DNA from 2 places in the Planococcus sp. S3-L1 genome. Region 1 is predicted to be linked to the other one. Evidence: riboswitches for the same ligand, from Rfam matches in the RefSeq annotation. Region 1 holds a riboswitch; the other holds the start of a gene.
What was found. Region 1 has a riboswitch for FMN ahead of QMF37_RS00615 (hypothetical protein). Riboswitches for the same ligand answer to the same signal wherever they lie in the genome.

Region 2: another riboswitch for FMN. It lies ahead of QMF37_RS08275 (ECF transporter S component); the one in region 1 lies ahead of QMF37_RS00615 (hypothetical protein).

What each region holds. Positions count from the first base shown of each region.
Region 1 is NZ_JASISN010000001.1:118,835-126,402, forward strand. It holds gene QMF37_RS00600 (metallophosphoesterase) at 1-775, shown strand, start outside; gene QMF37_RS00605 (GNAT family N-acetyltransferase) at 888-1,376, shown strand; gene QMF37_RS00610 (CHY zinc finger protein) at 1,443-1,766, opposite strand; FMN riboswitch at 1,924-2,094, shown strand; gene QMF37_RS00615 (hypothetical protein) at 2,157-2,438, shown strand; gene ribE (riboflavin synthase) at 2,439-3,068, shown strand; gene ribB (3,4-dihydroxy-2-butanone-4-phosphate synthase) at 3,085-3,705, shown strand; gene ribH (6,7-dimethyl-8-ribityllumazine synthase) at 3,729-4,193, shown strand; gene QMF37_RS00635 (histidine phosphatase family protein) at 4,351-4,881, shown strand; gene QMF37_RS00640 (flavodoxin family protein) at 4,927-5,547, opposite strand; gene QMF37_RS00645 (LTA synthase family protein) at 5,812-7,568, shown strand, end outside.
Region 2 is NZ_JASISN010000006.1:78,271-85,838, reverse strand. It holds gene ccsB (c-type cytochrome biogenesis protein CcsB) at 1-993, shown strand, start outside; gene QMF37_RS08295 (response regulator transcription factor) at 1,145-1,861, shown strand; gene QMF37_RS08290 (ATP-binding protein) at 1,854-3,635, shown strand; gene QMF37_RS08285 (RNA polymerase sigma factor SigX) at 3,628-4,215, shown strand; gene QMF37_RS08280 (hypothetical protein) at 4,205-5,395, shown strand; FMN riboswitch at 5,472-5,604, shown strand; gene QMF37_RS08275 (ECF transporter S component) at 5,749-6,330, shown strand; gene QMF37_RS08270 (ferredoxin) at 6,559-6,810, opposite strand; gene QMF37_RS08265 (YpbB family protein) at 6,917-7,568, shown strand, end outside.

The DNA of each region.
Region 1 (7,568 bases):
CATTTGGGTCAGTAACAAGTGGGTGCAAACTACGGAATACACGGTAGCTTCTAAAGAGTTGCCAGTTGCTTTTGATGGAGCAACTGTTGTTCAGGTATCGGACTTGCACAATGCCACCTTCGGAAAAGATCAATCTTCACTGATTGAAAAGGTATCGGCAGCCAATCCGGACGTCATTTTTTTGACGGGCGATCTTATCGATAGTAATCGTTATGATTTGGAGGCTAGCTTGGTGTTAGTTGATGCGCTTGTGGAGATGAGTAAAGTGTATTACGTGACGGGAAACCACGAAGTGGCTTCCAATAAGATTGAGGAAATAACAGCTGCGTTACGTAAACGGGACGTCGTGGTTTTGGAAGATGAGCAAGTTGAATGGAAAAAAGCACAATCGTCAATCCAGATTGCAGGAATTAACGATCCTTTGACAGAGCCTGAGATACACGAAGACGAAGCTACACAGGGGAGTCTTGAGCATGCGCAACTGACTGACAATTTTACCTTGTTGCTAGCACATCGTCCTGAATATTTTCCGATTTATGCAGAAGCTGGAGTAGATGTAGTGTTTTCAGGACATGCCCACGGCGGACAAATTCGAATTCCTGGCCTTGGCGGTTTAGTTGCTCCAGGACAAGGCTGGTTTCCGAAAGTAACGGAAGGGATCTTTGACAAAGATCAATCGAAAATGGTTGTTAGCCGTGGCCTTGGCAATAGTACTTTTCCCGTTCGTATTTTTAATCTGCCTGAAATTGTCGTAGTGACATTGAAGAAAGAGTAAAGCAAAAGTCGACGCAGCTTTTCTTTCTTCAATAATCATCTGACCATCTTTTTGAATCTAGAGATGCCTGATAGTCTGAGATAATGAACGCAAACAAGGAGGTCTACTTAACGTGATTAAAAAAAGAGAAGTGACATTGCACCGCTACTCCTCCAAACGATCAATCGGTTACGATTTGCCAACACATCAGCTGGAATTTACACGATTGCCTATAGAAATTATTGAAAAAGATGCTAAAGATCCGTTAAAGCATTTTATTATTATTAAAGCACGCGGAGAAGATGCCGGTTTTTTCGAATTGGATGAATCGGAAGACCGTAAAAAATATTCGAACAACCCAAAAGCCTTATTGTTGAGAGGGTTTTCTGTGAATCCAAAATATCAGGGGCGAGGAATTGCGACAGGGTCTATCTATGCACTGCCAGAGTTTATGGAAATGGAGTTTCCAGATTTTGATCAAGTGGTGCTAGGCGTCAATGCGCGTAACATCCCTGCACAACGCTTGTATCAAAAAGCGGGATTCGAAGATACAGGTAGACGAATTATGCGCTCTAAAGGAGAGCAACTTGTAATGTCTTTATACACCAATAAAGCCAAGTGAGATATCGTTTCTCACTTGGCTTTATTGATTTTTTAAAAGAATCACGTTTCTAGGGCTTCCAGTTTTTTATCCGAAATAAAGATACGTATGCAAGTTGCAGCCTGGATTAAAAGGCAAAGTACAGCTAGGGCAAATAGATGCACAGGCTAAATATTCATCGATAGTAAGTTCATGCCCACAGCTCCCGCACAGCACTGCTTTTTCTTGGAACCGGTCTTTTGGCCAAACTTGGTGGTTGCCACAGCCTATAGCTTGGTGGCATTCGAAGCAGGGGAAGTATTGCTGACAGCAAAAAAACTTGATGGCAATTCGATCGATAGCTGAATGGTAATGAGCACAACGTGTTTCCGCATCTACGCTGACGCCTTTCACTGTGTGGTGATGAGACATAGTAACTCGTCCTTTCTGAAACGGTAATATGTTTTAAACTAGGCAGTTGTTTGAGGCTGATAGAATTAGCGGTCACTGGAGTTCGTCGGAAATCTTAGCTTATTTTATAGGGTTCAGTTTCTTTCTATGCTACTATTAAAGAGACGAAACTACGAATCTAATTCTTCGGGGCAAGGTGAAATTCCTTACCGGCGGTGAGCAGGAAACTGCAAGTCCGTGACCCGGTTGGACGATGGCAAGCATAGGCCACTATGTTTGAAGCGTCCAAACGGTGGAGCTGGTGAAATTCCGGCACCGACAGTTACAGTCTGGATGGGAGAAGAATGTAGAAATCGGCTTCGTTATGTGCCTCTTCTTTTCAATGCATTTAAATTGAAAGGAGGAATTTGTATGACCAAATACCTTTATCAGGGAGTAGTCTCTGGAAATACAAATCAACGGTTTTTAACCCTGCTCATTTCCTCACTGGAAAAAGAGCTTCTTCAAGGTACGAAAAATGGCCGTCTACTATGCCAACTTGATAAAGAAGCAGGGCACATTGTGTTATGGATTCAAACTCTTCTGAAATATTCTTTCCTCACCACCTATATGCCCCACGGTGGAAAGCGCCCGAAAACTCGTAAGACCACAATTGAATACGTTTTTGCGAACAGAATGGAGGAGTGTGCCTAAATGTTTACAGGTATTGTTGAAGAACTTGGCCATGTTGCTTCAGTTCGCTCTAAGCCACAAGCAATGGAGTTAACTATTTCTTGCACGCTTATTTTAGAAGACGTTAAACGTGGAGATAGTATTTCCATTAACGGCGTTTGTTTAACTGTATCAACATTCAGTTCTAGTACCTTTACCGTTGACGTGATCCCAGAAACGGTGAAATCTTCAACGATGATTGGATTAAAGGTAGGTTCACAGGTAAATTTAGAACGTGCTATGCCAGCTAACGGACGTTTCGGCGGTCATTTTGTTAGTGGCCATATTGATGGCGTTGGCGTTATCCGTTCTGTGAAAAAAGAAGCGAATGCGATCACGAAAACAATCGAGCTTGAACCTCAGTTGATGAAGTATATGATGCTAAAAGGATCAATCGCAGTAGACGGTATTTCTTTGACGATTTTTGCTATTAGCCATAATACTGTGACGATTTCTCTTATTCCGACGACGCAAGAAGATTCGCTATTAGGAGAAAAAGGAATTGGTGAAAAGGTCAATATCGAATGTGATTTACTGGCCAAATATACCGAGCGAATTCAAACAGCAGAACCAAAAATCAGTAGAAGCTGGTTAGCAGAAAACGGATTTTAGAGGAGGCGCGACACACATGTTTTACACGGTAGAAAAAGCCATCGAAGATTTAAAGAATGGTAAAGCCATCATTGTAATTGATGATGAAGACCGAGAAAATGAGGGCGATTTTGTCGCATTGGCAGAATTCGCATCTCCCGAAATCGTCAATTTGATGGCGACCGAAGGAAGAGGATTGATCTGTGTGCCACTTGCCCAATCAATCGCTCAAAACTTACAAATTGGTCTTATGACAGATCATAATACAGATGAATATGGAACGGCCTTTACAATCAGTGTAGATCATAAAGATACAACGACAGGCATTAGTGCTTTTGAACGTTCTCATACAATTACTAGTTTAGCAAAATCAGATGCTCAAGCAGCTGATTTTAAGCGCCCAGGCCATATCTTTCCTTTGATCGCAAAAGATGGCGGCGTCTTAGAGCGGACCGGGCATACTGAAGCCGCAGTGGATCTAGCCAAGCTTGCAGGTTCACCTCCAGCAGGAGTTATATGTGAAATCATGAATGCTGATGGCACAATGGCGCGTGTTAACGATTTGTTACAAGTGTCAGAACGTCTCGGTCTAGGTATTTTGACGATTAAAGATTTAGTAACGTACCAACAAGAACAGCAAAACAGGACAACTTATTAATCGACTAGAGGAGATGGACTTAAATGACGATACATTTTGAAGGTTATTTAAATGGCGAAGGATTACGAATCGGAATAGTGGTTGGACGTTTTAACGAGTTTATTACGAGTAAATTATTGGGCGGTGCAGAAGATGCGTTAAAACGCCACGGTGTTAGTGAAGAGGATGTGTCGATTGCTTGGGTACCTGGAGCTTTTGAAATTCCACTTGTGGCGAAGAAAATGGCATTAAGTGGAAAATACGATGCAATTATCACACTAGGGACAGTTATTAGAGGCGCTACTCCTCACTTTGACTATGTTTGCAGCGAAGTCGCTAAAGGTGTTTCAAGAGCAAGTGACCATGCAGATATTCCAGTTATTTTTGGTGTTTTAACAACAGATTCTATTGAACAGGCGATTGAACGCGCTGGAACAAAAGCTGGAAACAAGGGCTGGGAATCAGCAGCTGGGGCCATTGAAATGGCGAATCTTATGAAAAAATTATAATCTCTTGCTCCTGAGCTTTTGCTCAGGAGTTTTTTTGAGGTTAAAAGACGAGATTTGGGGAATGTGATAGGTAAAGGAAGTGTATGATGGTTATAAACAAGCGAAACATTCTAGGTTTTGAATTCGAACCAATGAAAATCACAAGAGGATGATGAGTATGGAAAAAACAGTTTACTTAATTAGACATTGCCAAGCAACCGGACAGGCACCGGACGCGGACTTGACTGCAATGGGGCAAAAACAAGCAGAAGAATTAGCAAGATTTCTTCAACAACGACAGATTATCCATTTTGTTTCGAGTCCGTTTACACGGGCTATCCAATCGATCGAACCGGCAGCAGACCAACAAGATTTACCGATTCGAATTGATGAGCGTTTGGCTGAACGAGTGCTGAGCTCTGAAGATTTGCCAGACTGGATGAAAAAATTAGAAGAGTCCTTTAATGACGACAGCGTAAAATTCACTGGAGGCGAATCAGGGAAAGAGGCAGCAGACCGTGCCATGGAAGCATTGAGTGAGATGGATGACATGACTGCAGCGGTAACTCATGGCAATTTGTTGGGGTTACTATTAAAACGAATTGACGACGATTATGGGTTTTTGGAGTGGCAAAAGCTGACTAATCCTGATATTTATAAAGTGATAATAAAAGATGGTCACCTTTTTGCACATCGCGTGTGGAAATAAGTACATAGAAAAACCGGCAGTGCTTTCGCTGCCGGCTGGTTAGGTTTAAAGTGTATTGCCTTCATTCGGAATTGGATTGTTCTTAAGCATACCGGCCAAATGATAAGTGTTGTAGGCAAGTCGTTGAATCGCTGCTTTAGTAAACTCATTTTCTCTGCCAGCATCCATATAAGAAGCTCCAGGACCTGCTTCACCAACCCAATAAGCATCAACGTTTGGTGGAATGACAAACCCGATATGAGAAAGGGCGTAAAGAACGGATGCAGCAGCATGCTTAGCGCCGTCTTCGTTACCCGTAATTGCAACACCGCCAACTTTATTGTAGAAAACGGATTGTCCTTTATCATTGGTGACACTGCTACTGCCATAAAGACGTTCAATGGTTTGCGTAGCCAATGAACTTTTTTCTCCGAGCCATAAGGGGGTACCGATAATGACAATGTCTGCTGCCATGACTTTTTCAAATACTTTAGGCCATTCATCGCCTTCACCCATATCTTCTTGAACACCGTAAGCAACGTCATAATCGGCCAAGCGGACAATTTCTGATTCTACTCCTAGTTGATTGTAATGAACTTGAACATCATTGATGAAACCTTCTGTGTGAGAAGGGTCCTTTGAACTTTTTAGTGAAGTATTGATGAAAAGTGCTTTTAATGTTTGCATCGTATCGCTCCCTTTAGGTAGTCAGGTTCTAAAAATGACGTTAACAATCGTTTTTCCGATAAAGTGTTGAGCAAATCAGTCCACGCTTATGTAGTAAGCGTCAAAATAATTTGCACGATATCTTCTTGAACAACTGTAGAAAATAAGAGCCTGCTTATCATTAAGTCTGTCTTGCCTTTCATGTACATTTAACTATTCCCTTTTTAACTAACTATATGCAACATTCAACTTTAAATGATCGTCTTTAGAAATGAGGTGTTTTAAATGAAGAAAACAGCTGTCATGCCATATATACTCATTTTTTTCTTATTGTTTATTAAAATAAGTGCTTTTCGCGTGCTCATTTTTGACGCGAAATCCTTTTGGCATATTGCTTTGGTTGAATTTCCACTATGGGCTTTCTTGCTGTCAGTTGTATTACTGGTAGCTCATAAAAAACTGTGGCAAGCAGTATGGATTTTTAACTTATTGGTCTCCGTCATCTTCTTCACTGTCACACTTTATCTGCGCTATTATTCTACGATTCCTTCTTACTATGATTTACAACAAGCGACTCAGTCTAGCTCTGTCAGCAATACCATTGCGATGCTATCAACTCCATGGGATTTCTTGTTTTTCCTTGATGCTGTTTTGCTCGTATTTCTTGCTCGTCGTTGGAGAAAACCGGTAAAATTGCCGGCGATAAAACATATAGCTGTTAGCATGGCGGTCATATCAGCAATATCAATTGGTTACGCTATCGAGCAGCCAGTTATTGACGTTTCCTATTTCGCAAAAGAAAACGGCTTTCTCCAATCTCAAGTAGTTCAACTGTATAATCGCTCGACCGATACGGCTCATGCCTCTTCGACTAAGTTATCGGAAAAAAAGCTAGAGGAACTTAAAGGCAATAAATATGTGAAAGTGAGTGAACAAGAAAGTTTTGGAAGGGCTAAAGGACGAAACTTATTCGTTATTCAAGTAGAGTCTTTACAGAATTTCGTCATTGGCAAGACGTTGAATGGCCAAGAAATCACACCAAATCTTAATAACCTATTAAGTGAAAGTGCTTATTTTTCAAACGTTTTCCAACAAATAGGAGCTGGTACGACTTCTGACGCGGAATGGATTGTTAACACCGGTTTGTATCCGCAAGGAATGATTCCTACAGCCAATAGTCTTTCAGGAAAGGAAGCACCTTCACTTGCACGAACATTGAAAAAAGAGGGCTACGGTTCTGCTACCTATCACGCAGATGATGTGACTTTTTGGAATCGTGACGTTCTTTATCCGGTTCTTGGTTATGAAGAGGTGTTCTCGATTGATGACATCCCGAACGTCAAAAATGTCGGTTTTGGTCCTGCGGATGAAGTGCTGTTTCGTTTTGCTGCAGATGAACTTCCGCGCCAGCTTGAAACCTATGAACGCATTTACGCGAATATTGTAACCGTTACGAGTCATACACCATTTGAATTGCCATCATCTATGCAGCATCTAACTTTGCCAATTGAATACGAAGGCATGTATGTTGGAAATTACCTGCAATCAATTCGTTACGCAGACGAACAGATTGGTTTTTTCATTCAGGAACTAAAAAATCGTGGAATTTATGACGAATCCCTAATTGTTATTCTAGGTGATCATTCAGGTATGCATGGTACATTAGTGACTGAAGAAGACCAGCAGTTATTGAGTGACTTTCTCGGACATGACTACTCATTAAAAGATCAATTTACTATTCCGCTTATTTTTACTGGGGGAAACTTGTTTGAAGAAAAAGAAATGACGCGTTTGGGCGGTCAGACAGACATTATGCCAACTGTGTTAGCGTTACTCGGAATTGAACACAATGCCCCGGTGATGGGACACAATCTGTTTGAGTACAAAAAAAATTTACTGGGTATGCGTTATTACATGCCAGGAGGTTCTTATATTCAGTCTGAACAATTGTACAAAGCGCCTGGCGCGAAACTGCCAGGTGTACTACACGATTTGAAAACGATGGATGAACGTAAAAAAAATAGTGATGCAAAAAAACATCA
Region 2 (7,568 bases), on a different contig from region 1:
AGATGGGGCGCAACTGGCCATGCACCGCTAAGCAATATGTTTGAATTTACAACAGCTTTCGGTATGACTTTAGTTGGTGGATTTGTCATTTTGTACTTCCTCTACAGAACGCCGGTTCTTGGTATGATCGTACTGCCTGTTGCTTTACTGATCATCGCATTTGCTAGTATGTTCCCGAGTGAAGTTAGCCCACTTATTCCAGCCCTGCAAACAAACTGGTTGGCAATTCATGTCAGCACGGTTGTTATTGCAGAAGGAATTTTAGCTATTAGTGCCGCGGCAGGTCTAATTTACCTATTAAAGGTAGTAGACCTTACGAAGAAATCTAAGCAACGCTTTTGGCTTGAAGCAATTATGTACTCACTAGTATTAGTACTTGGTTTTGTATTAGCTAGTTCGTTCTTTTCTGTTACAGGCTATGAAGCAGAATTTAATTATGTAGATAAAGAAGCTAAAGAAGCCGCGATCACATATACAATGCCACCTATTTTTGGTATGAATGAATACGAAGCGTTAACAGATGATGCGATGACACCACTAATCGAAACGCCCGCCATTGTTGATGCTGCAAAACTGACGACTGTTCTTTGGTCAGTGATGGTCGGGACAGTTCTTTATTGGTTGATTCGTCTGGTTTTCAGAAAGCGTATTGCTGCAATTCTGAAACCATTCGTTAAAAATGTTAATCTGCAGCTGATGGATGAAATTGGTTACCGCGCCGTAATTATCGGATTTCCAGTCTTCACCCTAGGTGCCTTAATATTCGCCATGATTTGGGCACAAATTGCTTGGTCACGTTTCTGGGGCTGGGACCCGAAAGAAGTATGGGCATTGATCACTTGGTTATTCTATGCAGCATACTTGCACTTGCGTTTAGGTAAAGGATGGCAAGGTGAGAAGTCTGCATGGCTGGCTGTTATTGGCTTTGTGATCATCATGTTCAACTTGGTAGCAGTCAACTTAATAATTGCCGGGTTACATTCTTACGCATAAACAGATAGGCCTTTTCCGGAAACGGAAAAGGCTTTTTATTTATTAGGTAAATTAGAGCGTTCTGAGTTGATACATGCTGGCGCTTTTCTTTATTTTTTACAGAGTTATCGTTACAATGATACATATATAGAAGAAAGTTGGAGGGGTTAGCATGTCTGAAGAGATTACGATTTTAGTGGTAGATGATGAAGAGCGGATTCGACGATTGCTGAAAATGTATTTAGAGCGTGAAGGGTACTTAGTAGAAGAAGCTGAAGATGGTGTTCAAGCATTAGAAATGGCTTTGGAAAAGGATTATCATTGCATCTTGCTCGACCTAATGATGCCTGAAAAAAACGGTGTAGAAGTTGCTACAGAATTGCGTGAAACAAAAATGACACCGATTATCATGCTTACTGCTAAAGGAGAAGAAGCTAACCGAGTAGAAGGCTTTGAAGCTGGAGCGGATGATTACATTGTTAAACCGTTTAGTCCTAGAGAAGTGGTATTGCGTGTTAAGGCAATTTTACGCCGTTCATCTGCCTATTCACCGATATCCAATTCAACTGCTTCAAAAGACTTAGTAGTTTTCCCTCATCTTACGATCGACCACGATGCGCATCGTGTCACGGCTGATGGTGTGGAAGTAAATTTAACGCCAAAGGAATATGAATTATTGTACTTTTTAGCAAAAGCACCAGACAAAGTTTTTGACCGTGAGCATTTGCTGAAAGAAGTTTGGCATTACGACTTTTTTGGTGATTTGAGAACAGTCGATACACACGTTAAACGGTTACGCGAAAAATTGAATCGCGTGTCTGAATCGGCTGCGAAGATGATTGTTACTGTGTGGGGCGTCGGCTATAAATTTGAGGTCGGCAATGAATAGAATATGGAATAGTGTTGTCGGGAAGCTGTGGATTACGATCCTGCTTCTCGTTTCCTTTGTCCTTTTTATTGTGACAGTTCTACTTTTAGAGTTTTTGGGGAACTATCACAGTGAAACAGTGGAAGAAGCGTTGAACAGTGAAGCCAATATGATTGCGAATATTTTTAATGATCATGAAGAAGTGACCAGTTCGTTAGAAATTATAGAGGATATTATTGGGCAAGAAACCAATGCTGTAATTGCTGAAGAGCCTTTTGATAGTAGCTATTACATTCATGACGGATTGAATGGCGCTGAAACCCGAGAAAAAATATTAAATGAACCCTCTTTTCAAAAAGTGTTTGAGACAAGTGAAACAGTGATGAAAGAAATGCTCCTGCCTTCACTAACAGAACAAAATCGTCTGGAATCGTATATTGTCTTGGCTAGTCCGTTAAAGACTGGTGAAGACCGCCATGGTGTCGTATTTATCTATCAATCGTTGGAAGTGATGGACCGCACTGCAGAACGAACTACTAATATTGTATTTCTATCAGCGTTTATCGCACTTTTATTGACAACATTTTTTGCTTTCTTTTTATCCTCACGGATTACCTCTCCTCTCCGCAAAATGCGAGAAGGTGCTTTTGAGTTAGCGAAAGGAAATTTTGATACAAAAGTCAAGGCAACTTCTAGTGATGAAATTGGTCAATTGGCTACAGCGTTCAATCAAATGGGCCGTCAATTAAAGCATCATGTGGAAGTAATCAATCAAGAAAAAGAACAATTATCAAGTATTCTGACATCAATGGCCGATGCGGTCATTACTTTTAATCAAGATAAAACCATCTTGTTGAGCAATCCACCGGCTGAAAAGTTACTGCAGCAATGGATTTTTAAAAATGGTTCGACTAAAGCGCAGCCATTGCCGCCTGAAATGCTTCATATGCTTGACCATGTACTAGGTCTAGAAGAAGAAATTGAAGAAGAACTCGAAATTGAAGGTGCTTATTACGCCATTAATTTCAGTCCTTTATATAGTGGCGAATCGATACGGGGAGCTGTCGCTGTTTTGCACAATATGACAGAGCAGCATCGCCTAGAGAAGCTGAGAGAAGACTTTATTGCTAATGTATCACATGAGTTGCGAACACCAATTGCGATGCTTCAAGGCTATAGTGAAGCGATTTTAGATGATGTTGGGGCATCTGAAGAAGAACGACGTGAAATGACCAGAATTATTTACGAAGAATCGCAGCGGATGGGTCGATTGATTACTGACTTGCTGAATTTGGCGCGTTTGGAATCAGGCCACATGCGACTTTATAAAGAAATTGTTCAGTTGAACAGTGCAATCGAGCGGATGACATTGAAGTTTTCACAAATTGCCAAAGAAAACGACGTTCAATTAAGGTTTGAAACGACAATCGATGATTGGGCAGCTAGTGAGATGGATCAAGACCGAATTGAACAAGTCATGACAAATTTGATAGATAACGCTATACGACATACACCTGCAAACGGACAAGTCGTAGTTCGTGTCGAACAACAGCAGGAGTACGCAAAAATTTCAATTAATGATAACGGGATAGGTATTTCAAAAAAAGATTTAGAATTTGTCTTTGAGCGTTTTTACAAAGCAGACAAAGCGAGAACACTTGGAAAAGGTGGCACAGGACTAGGTTTAGCCATCGCTAGTAACATTATCCAAGCCCATGAAGGTAAAATATACGCAGAAAGCTTAGAAGGGCATGGAACTTCTTTTGCCTTCCTACTGCCTTTGAAAAATATGTAACTTTCTAAAGACGAAGACGACTAATCTTAAGAGCGGAGGGAGTATATTGAATGACTCCGTTTTCCATCGACTGTACGATGAATTTCATCAGGATGTCTTTCAGTTTTTGATTTATCTGGTGAAAAATAGGCATGTGTCAGAAGACTTAATGCAAGAAGTGTATATTCGTGCCTTTCGAGCATACGATCGCTTTGAAGGAAGAAGTTCAGAAAAGACATGGCTTTTTTCGATTGCAAAAAACGTGGCGATCGATCATTTTCGGAAAACAGCAGTACGCACAAAACATTCGATGGCGTATTTTGATTGGGAAACACAACAATTGGTGTCGTCTGAAAAACTCCCAGAAGAAGTTTCCTTATTGAATGAAGATAAAATATTTCTTTATAAAGCATTGGATACGTGTACAGGAGATCAGAAAATGGTCGTCATAATGCGGTTTTTTCAAGACTTGTCGATCGCAGAAACTGCAGAAGTTTTAGGCTGGACTGAAGGAAAAGTGAAGACAACACAACATCGTGCAATAAAAGCATTACGTGAAAAATTAATAGCTAGGGAAGGGGGAGACGACAATGTCAAATGACAAATGGACCGATAAATCCATCGAAGATTTGTTAAATGATTTCCCTTCAATAAAAGATAATCGAGCAAAAGAAAAAATTTACAGTCAGCTGGTTGATCAAAAGAAAGGTCAAAAGCGTCCGAAAAAATGGTTGCCCTTGCTTGTAGCGGCATTGGCATTTATTGCTTTTGGAATGCTGGTCTCCTCTATTATCAGCCAAAATGGCTTGGATGCTGCTCAAAATAAGGACAGTTCAAATGAAGAATCAGTAGCAACATCAACTGACAGTTCAGAGCAAGCTGATAGCTCGTCTGAAGCTGAAAGATCCGGCACTGAAGAATCAAATCAATTTTCTGTAGCGCAAGCAGATGAAGTGTTGCGAACTTCAGTTTACGAAGAAACGATTGGAAACCAGACATTAATGACGATCGGCTTAACCGAAAATGCTAACGTGGTGCCCGTTTCTTTTCTTGTTCCAGAAAATCAGATAACAGCAGCATTTGGAGATTTAGTACCATCATCGCTTGAATTGTATCAGCAATATGCAGACGATATTGACGAAACGCAATTAGGTTTCGATGAGTACCACCCCTATCTAGGTAATTTAGAAAAAACGGTGAAAGGAATACGCCACATCTTGCCGCAGGATCACCAATACGATTTGGCTTCTGCAAGTATAGGTGTGTATTTCAATACACTTTCGGCGACTTTTCCAGACGTCGCTGAAATTACAGTAGTCAATGAAGATGGTTCTGCAGCAGAATTTTCCCAGGTAGGATCTGTAGAAGCAATCAGTCCAAAACAGAAAGATGTTGCTTATTATTCATTTACAACGACAAATGGCGAAATTTATCTTGCTCCGGGATACGATAGTCCTTTCGCCGCAGCGACTGAAGCGATCGAAGCGCTTGCGCAAAGCCCAAACGACTTTTATCGTGCTACAATTCCACAAAATGTGGATTTTCAACTATCAGAAACTGGAGATTTGGTGCAAATTGATTTTGAGGGCTCAGTCGATTTAGAAACAATGGATCGTTTAGAAGCAGTTCGAATGATTGAAAGTTTGGCGTTGACTGCAGCTTCTTTTGATAAAAAAATAGCAGTAAAAGGGTTACAGTCTGATAGTTGGAACGGGTTTGATTTTACTCAGCCATTACCCGTTCCACTAGCGCCTAATTTATTAGAATGGCCAATACAATAAGGAAAAGAAGCGTTGTAAACAAATTTGTTTACAACGCTTCTTTTTTATACTACGATTAGGCTATAACAAAATATCGATTCATCTTCGGGGCAGGGTGAAAGTCCCTACCGGCGGTAATTGAACTCTGTTCATAAGCCCGCGAGCCGTAAAACGCAGGATTTGGTGAAATTCCAAAGCCGACAGTATAGTCTGGATGGGAGAAGGTGAAGGTGCGGACGTTTGTCGTTTACATGTAGACGGAACGCTTATTAAGTGTGCCTTTTCTCCCTTAAGTACTAGTGCTTAAGGGATTTTATATGTAAATGTTGGGTCCAAGCTTTTCTTCTGGTGAATCACGACAAGGAGAGAGGAATATGAAGAACAAAAAGTTACAAACGATGATTGTGATTGGGATGTTAAGCAGTATTTCATTTATATTGATGCTTTTTAACTTTCCATTACCTGCATTACCGGCTTTTTTGAAAGTGGATTTTAGTGACGTACCGGCATTAATTGCAGCCATCACGATGGGGCCAGTTGCAGGGATTTTAGTAGCATTCTTCAAAAACGTGTTGGATTGGCTTTTTGCAGGAAGTCCGACAGGTGTACCTGTTGGTCATATGGCTAACTTTATAACAAGTTTGCTGTTTATCCTTCCGGTTTATGCTATCTACCACAAAGTAGCGAATAAAAAAGGCATGATTTTTGGCTTAGCTGTGGGAACATTAACTATGGCAATTGGTATGAGTGTTTTAAACTATTTTGTGTTTTTGCCAATGTATACGTACTTTTTAAATGTGCCTGCTGAAACGGGCAATGCGTTATTTGGCACAATTGTCTTAGGGATATTACCATTTAACTTAATCAAAGGTCTATTGTTAACTTCGGTCGTCCTGCTAGTATTCAGCAGCATGCACACATGGATCGAAAAGCAAAGATCCTATTATTTATCATAGATAAAGAAAAGCGAAAACAGCCGTGTAGATTTGACGGGCACAAGATGCACTGGCGAAGCGGCATTTTTTCAGCCGCATAGCTAGTGTGGCTTGTGACCCTAAAATCTGGCTGGTTGAGTCTGGATAAAGAAAAGCGAAAACAGCCGTGTAGATTTGACGGAATTTGAATTAGCACAAATTAAAAGAAGGCGTACTGGAGGGATTCTCCAGTACGCCTTCTTTTTTGATTCAGTCTTCGTATTTTAACGGATCGCCTTCGAAAGATGTATCTGCAACTTTGATCGAATCTGTTGGACAGCCTTCAAATGCATCTTCCATGTCTTCTTCGAGTTCATCTGGAACTTGTTCTGTTCCCATGTTATTATCTAAAATAACAAAAGCGATTCCTTCGTCATCATAATCATAAATGTCAGGTGCAGCAGCACCACAAGCACCACAAGCGATGCAAGTATCCTTGTCGACAATGGTATACTTAGCCATATTGTTTTCCACTCCTTTATCTCCGAACAAGTTCAGTTATACTATCGTATTTATTCTAAAGGTGTTTGAACAGTTTTTCAACCTAAAACCGTTAGGGGGAGCAAGCTTGTTAGTTACTGAACTCATTTTGGCCATTATGAAGACTGTCGATCGGCAGCGAACCGTCTCTTCTCCCTATCATTTGATAAAAGGAAAGAAGTCTGGGCAAACGATACAGGATATTGGTTATTTCGGCCTTTATCCTTATTTTGGCGTGTTGCCAAAACTGGATAAGAAAGCCTATGATCAAGTAGTTCAAGGCTTGTTTTCGCAAGGTTATTTACTAGCAAATGAACAAGTTATTGAACTATCCGAAAAAGCGTTAAAGTTAAGTGTTGCCCCGTCGTCGTTGAATGGTTGGAAATACCGAGGGAACGAAAATTTGTTTTTTAGTCGCTTGTCACTAATTGTTCAAACTTTGTCCCACGTCAGTCAACGCGTAAAAAGCTTTGACCCCGTTGTCAGTAATGAAGAAGTGCAAAATTGGGTGAAAAGATACCTGCAACGGATTCAGTTTCGTGATTTAGCTGTAGTTCAAGTGTTTAAAAAAGAACTCTTTACTACATTAGCCGAAACGGACATTTCTGAAACACATAAAATGATTTTGATCGAGCGTTTAACGGGTTTTACGATAAGTGGCTTAACGTGGCAGCAAATTGCCGATTCTAAAGAACTATCCTTACTGGATGTTCAATTAATGACAGTAGAAGTTTTGCATG